Regions from separate parts of the Cytobacillus sp. SAFR-174 genome, predicted to be linked through region 1. Evidence: riboswitches for the same ligand, from Rfam matches in the RefSeq annotation. Region 1 holds a riboswitch; each other region holds the start of a gene.
What was found. A riboswitch is a leader RNA that binds a small molecule or an ion and turns the genes downstream of it on or off. The one in region 1 is predicted to bind S-adenosylmethionine.
Positions count from the first base shown of each region.

Region 2: linked by a shared signal. The riboswitch ahead of metK (methionine adenosyltransferase) and the one ahead of ACTHRG_RS17880 (O-methyltransferase) in region 1 are both predicted to bind S-adenosylmethionine.
Region 3: linked by a shared signal. The riboswitch ahead of ACTHRG_RS00295 (2,3-diketo-5-methylthiopentyl-1-phosphate enolase) and the one ahead of ACTHRG_RS17880 (O-methyltransferase) in region 1 are both predicted to bind S-adenosylmethionine.

Region 1 is NZ_JBQCMZ010000019.1:39,911-43,187, forward strand. Features, by position in the region: gene ACTHRG_RS17870 (PLP-dependent aminotransferase family protein) at 1-116, opposite strand, end outside; gene ACTHRG_RS17875 (GNAT family N-acetyltransferase) at 171-743, opposite strand; gene ACTHRG_RS17880 (O-methyltransferase) at 852-1,430, opposite strand; SAM riboswitch class I at 1,538-1,644, opposite strand; gene ACTHRG_RS17885 (hypothetical protein) at 1,720-3,277, opposite strand, start outside.
Region 2 is NZ_JBQCMZ010000031.1:7,667-10,943, forward strand. Features, by position in the region: gene asnB (asparagine synthase (glutamine-hydrolyzing)) at 1-193, opposite strand, end outside; gene metK (methionine adenosyltransferase) at 486-1,679, opposite strand; SAM riboswitch class I at 1,989-2,104, opposite strand; gene ACTHRG_RS21820 (thiol-disulfide oxidoreductase DCC family protein) at 2,210-2,584, opposite strand; gene pckA (phosphoenolpyruvate carboxykinase (ATP)) at 2,803-3,277, shown strand, end outside.
Region 3 is NZ_JBQCMZ010000001.1:60,679-63,955, forward strand. Features, by position in the region: gene ACTHRG_RS00290 (pyridoxal phosphate-dependent aminotransferase) at 130-1,302, shown strand; SAM riboswitch class I at 1,390-1,493, shown strand; gene ACTHRG_RS00295 (2,3-diketo-5-methylthiopentyl-1-phosphate enolase) at 1,579-2,811, shown strand; gene ACTHRG_RS00300 (2-hydroxy-3-keto-5-methylthiopentenyl-1-phosphate phosphatase) at 2,804-3,277, shown strand, end outside.

The sequences.
Region 1 (3,277 bases):
GGGTAGCCGCAATGCAGGCGTATACAATCATCCGGTATCTCCGGAATCCACTCCCCTGGGGGAGTATTCTGAAGCGCCTTTTTGATTTTATCAGTAAAAAAAGAATCATCATTCACTTCGATCTACACCCTTCCAGCACTATTATTATTAAGTATAATTGTTCCAAAAACCTAGAAAAGCAAGTTTTCTTCGAAATGTCTTTTTACTTTTCCCCAATCTTCCTTTATAACACTATATAGGACAGTATGGCGAATGGTCCCTTCTTTTCGTATCATATGATTTCGAAGGACGCCCTCTTTTACCGCACCGGTACGTTCGATCGCTTTTTGTGAACGGAAGTTTTCATGTCCGGTTTTAATTTGTACGCGATTCACGGACAGTTCTTCAAAACAGTATGTTAATAATAAATATTTACAGTTTGAATTAATATTCGTGCGCCAATAAAGAGGGTTTATCCATGTTGAGCCGATTTCGAGCCGTTTATGCAGGATTGAGATATCGAGAAACCAAGTAGCACCGATGATATTCCCTGTTTTTTGATGGACAATGACAAAAGCAAAGTCGGTGCCCTGCTCACGTTTTTGTAACGCATCGTTGACGTATTGAATTACCCGGCTTTTATCAGTTAAATCAACAGACATATGCTCCCATATACGATGATCCTGTGCCGCTTCATAAATTCCCTCTGCATGCTCAAGTTCCATCGGAATTAATTGAACAATATCATTCTCTAATCTTTGCATGCCAACACTCTCCTTGAAACAATTAAACCTCTTTTCATTGATTCCGACAAATATGCAGCAACTATCATCATGAGATTCTCCATCTCCACTAATATATAAATACAATTATCACACTGCTGTTTTTACAGCCAGTATCAGCCCGGTAGCCCAATCCAATTCTGTTATGTCCAGGTCAGGTCTGTCCTGCAGAGTTTTTAGAAGTTTTGTGGCTTTGATCCGGAATTCTTCAGGCAATTTCTGCTGCGGAAACACATCGTGAATCACATAAAAACCGCCGATATTTAAATGATCCAGAGTTTTGTCCAGAAGCTCGAATTTCCCCGGCCATGTGTCAGCAAAAATAAAATCGAATCCTTCGGACAGGCTATTGATAAATGCTGCGCCGTCCTCACAGCAAAATGTAATTCTGCTGTCATTACCGAGGTACTTTCTTGCAATCGATTGCACTGTCGAATCAATGTCAACAGTCGTAAGCTTACTGCTTTCATCCATCCCATCCATGATCCATGAAGCAGACGCTCCCGTGCCTGTTCCCAGCTCCAAGAAGCTTCCCCCTGGTTTTGAGGCAGCCAGCCCCTTTAGTAAAAACCCTGTTTTTCGATCACATGACTGCCCGAAGCCGAGCACATCTGATTCCTGTAATATCCTTGAATATGCTTCCGGCACCTGTATAACGCCGTTTTCCATTTTACCATTCCTCCTCTTTCTTCGTTCTAATCTAACCAAGCTCAAACTATAAAAGAGCATCAAAAAAAGGCCTCTCAGTATAAGAGGCCTTTACTATTAAAAACGACCTCTTATCTCACAGAGCTTAAACTCTGTTGGAATTAGCACCTTCCTGACATAATCAGGGGTTGCTGAGGCTTCGCAGGGCCAGTCCCTCCACCTCTCGTGATAAGAATTGTGAATACTTATTGATTTTCACCCAAGTATTGCATAGTTTCAGTAAAATGGCAATACTTTCATTCTTTTAAATCTAATGAACTGCTTCCTCTCCCTGATAAATCCTAAATGCCGGAACAATCGTATCCGACACAATTTCTTTCCCCTTTTCACGGATGAAGTCCAATTTATAGTACGCTTCGAATCTCTGGCTGATTTCTGTTTTCACCAATTCAGGCGGAGTGACGACGATGAATTGGAACTTCAGCTTATCGGCTACAGCGAAAATAGGATCGAGCACATGGGCAGAAGCAGCTTGGCCGAAGGGATTATCACAGACTAGCGGAACCCAGCTTTGATCGGTTTCACTCTTGACCGAAAGAAGCATCATCATCATGACCATGCGGGCAGAAAGCTTTTGACCGCCGCTGCCATCTGATTTCGTCCTTGAACCCTGGTTGATCGTCTGCCAGGTCGAATAATGCTCACGCTGCGGTTTACCGTACATGAAGGCATTGTCTGTACGCATGTTATAAACCAGGAGCTCCGGATAGCGATTTCTGAGGGAAACAAATAAAATTTGCTCATCACTGATAAGCTGTTTGATTTCCTGTTCCAGCATCGGATTATTATCATCAATCATCTCAAATCGCTTTGTAATTTTATTAATGGCTGAAACGAAATGCTGCTTCAGTAAAGGTTCAACATCTTCCGCTTTTTTAGGCAGGATATCTTCTTTAAGCTGGACGAGCGGGAAAGAACCCCTTTCATTCTTAAGCTTCATTTTCGAAATCATCGAGCGAATTGACTCTGAAATGCTCATTACCTTCATGCTTGCCCGGCTTGCCCAGAAGTTTTGCGCCTTTTCCGCCCGTTCTTTGTCGCGCTCCAGCTGCTCCAGGCCGCTCTGAGAAAAGCGCTTCATGTTCTGGACGACACTTTGAATATGCGCATAATGCCTTGTATCCATATGATCGAGCGTAGTTAAGACTTCATTCTTAAAGCGAATTTCCCAATCCTTGCCTTCAATAGAAAGCTTTAAATTTCTTAGTGATTGTTCAATCTTCGCATGCTTCTCTTGCCCTTCATCCTGAATAGCCTGATGTTTTTCACTCCAGGATAGGATGCTTTGCTTTCCATGACTCTTTATTTTTTCTATATCCTCATCCGAAAAAGCTGCCGCTTCCTCTTTAAGAATGACGGATAAATGCAATTGATCTTTTTCAAACTCAGTTATACTTTGTTCTGTCTCTTTTTTGCGCTCTTCCGTCTTCTTTATTTCTGCATTTGTCTGTTTGGTCTGATCAGTAATTTCAACCGTCTTCACTTCCAGATCAAGCTCTTCCCATTCTTCAGGCTGCTGGTCATGCTTGGCCACTTTTTTAGAGGTTTTTTTACGCTGATCCATTCCATGCTTTAAGGAAGTTTCCGCAATGGTTACGGTCTTTTCCTGCTCACGCTCTTCTTTCTCTGCTGCCTTTGTTTCCTTTGCAGCTGTCTGAACCATATTTTCCAAAATACTTATTGGTTCATCCGGTACAGAAGCATCCTTCCACTCTTCATTAAGGGCATGAAGTTTTTTCTCCAGCTTCCTTTGCTGCTTCTGTTCCGCATCTCTTGTCGCTTGAATCGCGAGCAGTTCACTGGCTTGT
Region 2 (3,277 bases), on a different contig from region 1:
GCGGCTGGTGTCCGCTTTCAATATCAATAATGCTCAGCCGGCGGAAGCCAAATTGAATATGATCATCAAAATAGTATCCTGAGTCATCCGGACCCCGGTGAGTAATGATATCATTCATATTTTGGAATTGTTCTTTATCTGCGTCACGGTAATTTTGTGCTTTTTCATGTACACAACCAATAAAACCACACATTATGTACGTCACCTACTCCATTCTATTCTCAATATTTAGATATAGCCTCATGCGGCTCCTTTGTCTTAGAAAACATACCCTATAATACTACCACTAATCGCTAATAATTAGCACGCAGAATATAAAATGTTTCTGTACGGAAAATTAAGCCATTATCCGAAGTTTATACGATACCATAAAATTATAAACGACTATAGAGCATAAAGACCGAAAAGTGAATTACACCCTATATGTATTATGACGCAAAAAAGAAAGCGGGAGTTACACTGTAAATGCAACTCCCGCTTTTCTATTACGCTTCAGAACGAAGAATTTCTGCCTTGTCAGTACGCTCCCAAGGAAGGTCAACATCTGTACGTCCGAAATGTCCGTAAGCAGCTGTCTGCTTGTAAATTGGGCGGCGAAGGCCAAGCATGTTAATAATTCCTGCAGGACGAAGATCAAAATGCTTTCTTACTAAATCAACTAATACATCTTCATCCACTTTGCCAGTTCCAAATGTATCAACAGAGATTGAAACAGGCTGTGCCACACCGATTGCATAAGCAAGCTGAACTTCAACTTTTTCTGCCAAACCGGCTGCTACAAGGTTCTTCGCTACATAACGTGCAGCATATGCAGCTGAGCGGTCAACCTTTGTAGGATCCTTACCGGAGAACGCGCCGCCGCCATGGCGTGCATATCCGCCGTAGGTATCAACAATGATTTTGCGTCCAGTCAGACCAGCATCCCCTTGTGGTCCGCCGATAACAAAACGTCCAGTCGGGTTGATGAAGTACTTTGTATTCTCATCGATTAGTTCTTTCGGAACAACCGGGTTAATAACATGTTCCTTCAGGTTGCGCTGGATTTGCTCCAGGCTGATTTCAGGGTGATGCTGAGTAGAAATAACGATTGTGTCAATACGGACAGGCTTGTCATTTTCATCATACTCAACGGTTACCTGAGTTTTTCCATCCGGACGAAGGTAAGGAAGGATCTCTTCTTTACGAACTTCAGTCAGGCGGCGGGAAAGCTTATGTGCCAAAGAAATCGGAAGAGGCATAAGCTCCTTCGTTTCGTTGCAGGCAAAACCGAACATTAAGCCCTGGTCTCCTGCACCGATTGCTTCAATTTCCTGATCGCTCATTTGCCCTTCGCGTGCTTCAAGTGCCTGGTCAACACCCATTGCGATATCTGCAGACTGCTCATCAATGGAAGTTAAAACTGCACATGTTTCAGAATCGAAACCATATTTAGCACGGGTATAACCGATTTCTTTTACCGTTTCACGAACGATTTTTGGAATATCTACGTATGTAGATGTTGTGATTTCACCTGCAACTAATACAAGTCCAGTTGTTACAGAAGTCTCTGCAGCAACACGGGCATTCGCATCTTTAGCTAAAATCGCATCTAAGATTGCATCAGAAATTTGGTCACAGATTTTATCCGGATGACCTTCAGTAACTGATTCAGAAGTAAACAAACGACGTTTTGTTGACATCTGGCTTCCTCCTTATAAATAGAAAATTGAGCGAGAAATAAGAAATGGGGAAGCGGAAAAATAATTTTTCCCTGTCATTTCATGGATCTCTGTTTGATACGGAACTCATTCCCTTAGTAGTATGAAATAAACATGGAGTTTTTATTAGAAAAATAGACAGCGCCGGCAAGAATGCCAGGTATCCATTATTCATAATCATGCCAAAAACTCACATAAATAGTACATTCCAAAAGCCGTTCATTTCATTGCAATATAAAAAACCTTCTCATTTAGTGAAAAGGTTGAAAGCAAATCGATTCGCGCCTTTCACTCTTATCGTTCAAGGAATTACGTCCTTGCGTCAGGTTAGCACCTTTGCTGATTATTGCCTTTAGCAGGTTGCTGGGTTTCATAGGGCCTGTCCCTCCACCAGCTCGGGATAAGAGAGTATCCGTTCAAGGTTGAATCATACCGTATTTTATCGAACCATGTCAACAGATTCTCATTATTTTTCACCGTTAAATTTCAGCTTCAAAATGTAAGCTTCCCCTTTACAGGGAACAGCTTCCATCGCCACACTTTTTCTTTAGAAATTTTTGCCTGTTTTTCGCAATCCATTTGTAGGCAGGATCGCCCAGAAGTTCAGTGAAAGGTAAATATAAAAAGGTGCTGATCAAAAAGGATGCAGGAAAGAGGAGCAGCAGTCTCCGTACTGCAGAGTACCCCTTTTTCACACTGCCCGAGGGGGTAATAAGATGAAGCTCTTTGCGCAAATCTTGTCTGGAGAATGATAAAGAACCCGGCATTTTCTCATATTCCTGCAGAGAAATCCATTCCACTTTATCCAGCCAATCGAGCTTTTTAAATATTCTCTTTGTTTCCTTGCATAACGAGCAAGTTCCATCATATAGGGCAATTGTCTTCATTTTAGATCAGTCCCATGGTAAAATTAACACTTTCTTCTATAATAGCATATATCGGTTATAAGGCGATCAAAGGAGATTACCTGTCCAATTGTGACAATTTAATAACAGAGACAAAAAAGTTTCGTAATAGTATAGACTAATCATTTCAATGTGTTATACTAATTTCGAGATGTAATCACTTTCATAAAAAAATCGGGAAAAAGGAAGGTATTCATCAGATGAACTCTGTAAGCATATCAAACGAATTGAGTGAATTATTAAATGGCAGCAACATTCAAGTGCAATTATCCGTTCCTCAGCTTGTGGAAAAAGTTTTAAACCGCAATGAAGGGTCCCTTACTTCCACTGGTGCTGTACGCGCTACTACAGGAAAGTATACAGGGCGTTCCCCTAAAGATAAATACATTGTTGAAGAAGCATCAAATAAAGATAAAATGGACTGGGGCAGCGTAAACCAGCCCATCTCTGAAGAAGCATTCTCCAATCTTTATAATAAAGTAATCAATTACTTAAAAGAAAAAGAAGAAGTATTTGTTTTCAAAGGCTTTGCAGGTGCTGATAAAAAACACCGCATGCCTATCCAGGTGATCAATGAATATGCCTGGCATAACCTTTTTGCACACCAGTTATTCATTCGCCCGGCAGAAGACGAGCTATTGGATCATCAGGCAGAGTTCACAGTCATATCTGCTC
Region 3 (3,277 bases), on a different contig from region 1:
CATCTTTTCCTTATGTTATGATTAGTCCGATAGATATAAATTTTCTAAATTTTACTTTACAACTTATCATTTACGTTATATCATTTGTGACTATATTTTCAATCATTTTTTTAAAAGCAGGTGAACAATTTGATTAATTATCCGCAATCAGAACTATTAAAAAGTCTGCCAAAACAGTTTTTTGCCTCTTTGACAGCTAAGGTGGGGAAAAAGCTTGAACAGGGTCATGATGTCATCAACCTGGGACAGGGAAATCCTGATCTGCCTACCCCGGAGCATATTGTCAAGCGTCTTCATAGTGCAGCCGAAAACCCTCAAAACCATAAGTATTCTCCTTTTCAGGGTTACCCGTATTTAAAAAAGGCAGCAGCTGACTTTTATAAAAGGGAATATGATGTGGATTTGGACCCAGATACTGAAATAGCGATCCTTTTTGGAGGCAAAGCAGGGCTTGTTGAAATTCCTCAATGCCTTTTAAATCCCGGGGACAGCGTATTGGTTCCGGACCCGGGATATCCTGATTATTGGTCAGGAGTTGCGCTTGCTAAAGCAAAAATGGTAACAATGCCTCTGAGAGAGGAAAATAACTTCTTGCCTGTTTACAGTGAATTTCCAGCTGAGAAGCTTGATTCAGCCAAATTAATGTTTCTTAATTATCCAAATAATCCTACTGGAGCAGTGGCAAACATTGATTTTTTTCAGGAAACAGTCGAATTGAGCCGAAAGCATGGTATTTGCACCGTTCATGACTTTGCATATGGCGGAATTGGATTTGATGGAAAAAAACCAGTAAGTTTTCTTCAGGCAGATGGGGCAAAAGAGGTCGGAATTGAAATTTATACTCTTTCAAAGACCTTTAATATGGCTGGCTGGAGAGTAGGGTTTGCGGCTGGAAATGCAAGCGTTATTGCAGCACTGAACCTGATGCAGGATCATCTTTACGTCAGCTTGTTTGGAGCTGTTCAGGAAGCTGCGGCATCTGCTCTGTCAGGCTCACAGGATTGTGTAAAAGAGTTGAATTCAATCTACGAATCCAGACGAAATGCATTTATTTCCGGTCTCAGGGAAATCGGGTGGGATGTACAAGCGCCTCAAGGCTCCTTTTTTGCATGGCTTAAGGTCCCGGAATCATATACATCTGAAGAGTTTTCTGAGTATCTCCTGGAAAAAGCGCATATTGCAGTTGCACCAGGCAATGGGTTCGGCCAATTTGGAGAAGGATTTGTGAGAGCCGGTTTGCTGACATCTGAAGAAAGACTTAAAGAAGCGGTAAGGCGAATACAAAAATTAGATCTATTTTAATTTTTTCAAAAATTAAATTGACAAAAGTATTAAGCACTGTCATAATTCTAATTAAATTTCTAAATTAACTGAATAATAGATTTCGTTTTCTTATCAAGAGCAGGCGGAGGGACTAGCCCTATGAAGCCCGGCAACCGACTTAAACTTAAGCACGGTGCTAAATCTTGCAGCTTATAGCTGAAAGATAAGAAGATGTTAGATTGCTATGCTAACCTCTTCTTATTTGAAGAGGTTTTTTATTTTTCTCATTCTTTGATATTGAAAGGAAGAAGATTCATGAGCGAAATTATTGCAGCGTACCTAATACATGATGAAAAACATAATCCGGAGAAAAAAGCGGAGGAGATTGCTTTAGGTTTAACAGTTGGATCATGGACCCATCTGCCGGAGCTTGAAAAGCAGCAGCTAAAGAAGCATAAAGGCAGGGTCGTTTCTGTTGAAACCTTTACAAAAGATGCAGAAAGTAAGGAAACAGCAGCAATTATCAAGATTGCCTATCCTGCTGTAAATTTTAGTCCGGATTTACCGGCAATATTAACAACAGTCTTTGGGAAACTGTCACTGGACGGAAAGATTAAACTTTTGGATTTGCAGTTTTCCAATGAATTGAAAAATTTTTTCCCCGGACCTCGCTTTGGGATTGAAGGGCTGAGGGAAAAATTGAATGTATATGACAGGCCTCTTCTGATGAGCATCTTCAAAGGAGTGCTCGGCAAAGATATGGATTTTTTGACTTCTCAGCTGCGGGAACAGGCCATGGGCGGCATAGACCTTGTAAAAGACGATGAAATACTATTTGAAAACAGCCTTACACCGTTAGAAGCGCGGATAAAGGAAGGAAAAAAGGTGTTGAGACAGGTTTATGAAGAAACGGGCCATCGGACCTTATATGCCGTAAATTTAACAGGCAGGTCGTTTGAATTAAGAGATAAGGCAAGAAAGGCATCCAGTCTTGGAGCTGATCTTCTTCTTTTCAATGTATTCTCTTATGGGCTCGATGTATTGCAGTCTTTGAGGGAAGATGATGAGATTGAACTGTCTATCATGGCACATCCTGCAGTCAGCGGAGCCCTTTCAGCTTCAAGTGTTTATGGGATCTCCTATCCTTTGCTTTTAGGTAAACTGCTCAGGTATGCAGGGGCAGACTTGTCTCTTTTCCCTTCACCTTATGGGTCAGTAGCCCTTGAGAAAACCCAGGCATTATCAATTGCGGATAGCCTGACTGTGAATGATTTTTGCAAAAGAACTTTTCCGGTACCCTCAGCCGGCATCCATCCGGGTTTAGTGCCATTGCTATTCGAAGACTTCGGAATAGACAGTGTCATCAATGCCGGAGGCGGCGTACACGGGCACCCTGATGGGGCAAGAGGAGGCGGTTTGGCATTCCGCCAGGCGATTGATTTAACTTTAAAGGGAGCCTCTTTAGCCGATGCTCCATCAGACTTCCCAGAATTAAAAAGAGCGATTGATTTATGGGGATACAAAAAGGCGGCTTTAAAGAATGGCTAAAATAGCGGTATTTTGCGACTTTGATGGAACTATTACCGAAAAAGATAACATCATCAATATTATGAAACATTTTGCTCCTTCTGGGTGGGAGGGGATAAAAAATCAAGTCCTGCAGCAGGAAGTTTCTATTAAAGAGGGAGTAGGAAAGATGTTTTCCCTTCTCCCAAGCAAACTGAAAAGTGATCTTACTGATTTCATTTTAAAAAATGCAAAGATAAGAGAGGGTTTTCAGCCGTTTGTCGATTATCTGGCAGAAAAAGATATACCGCTTTATATAGTAAGCGGAGGAATAGACTTTTTTGTAGCTCCCGTTTTGGATAAGTATGGACCCTTTGAAGCAGTGTTCTGCAATGGTTCAGATTTTAGCGGAGACACAATAAAAATCTTATGGCCCCATAGCTGTGATGAAAAATGCGAAAATGATTGCGGCTGCTGCAAGCCTTCCATTATGCGGAAATTAGAGGAT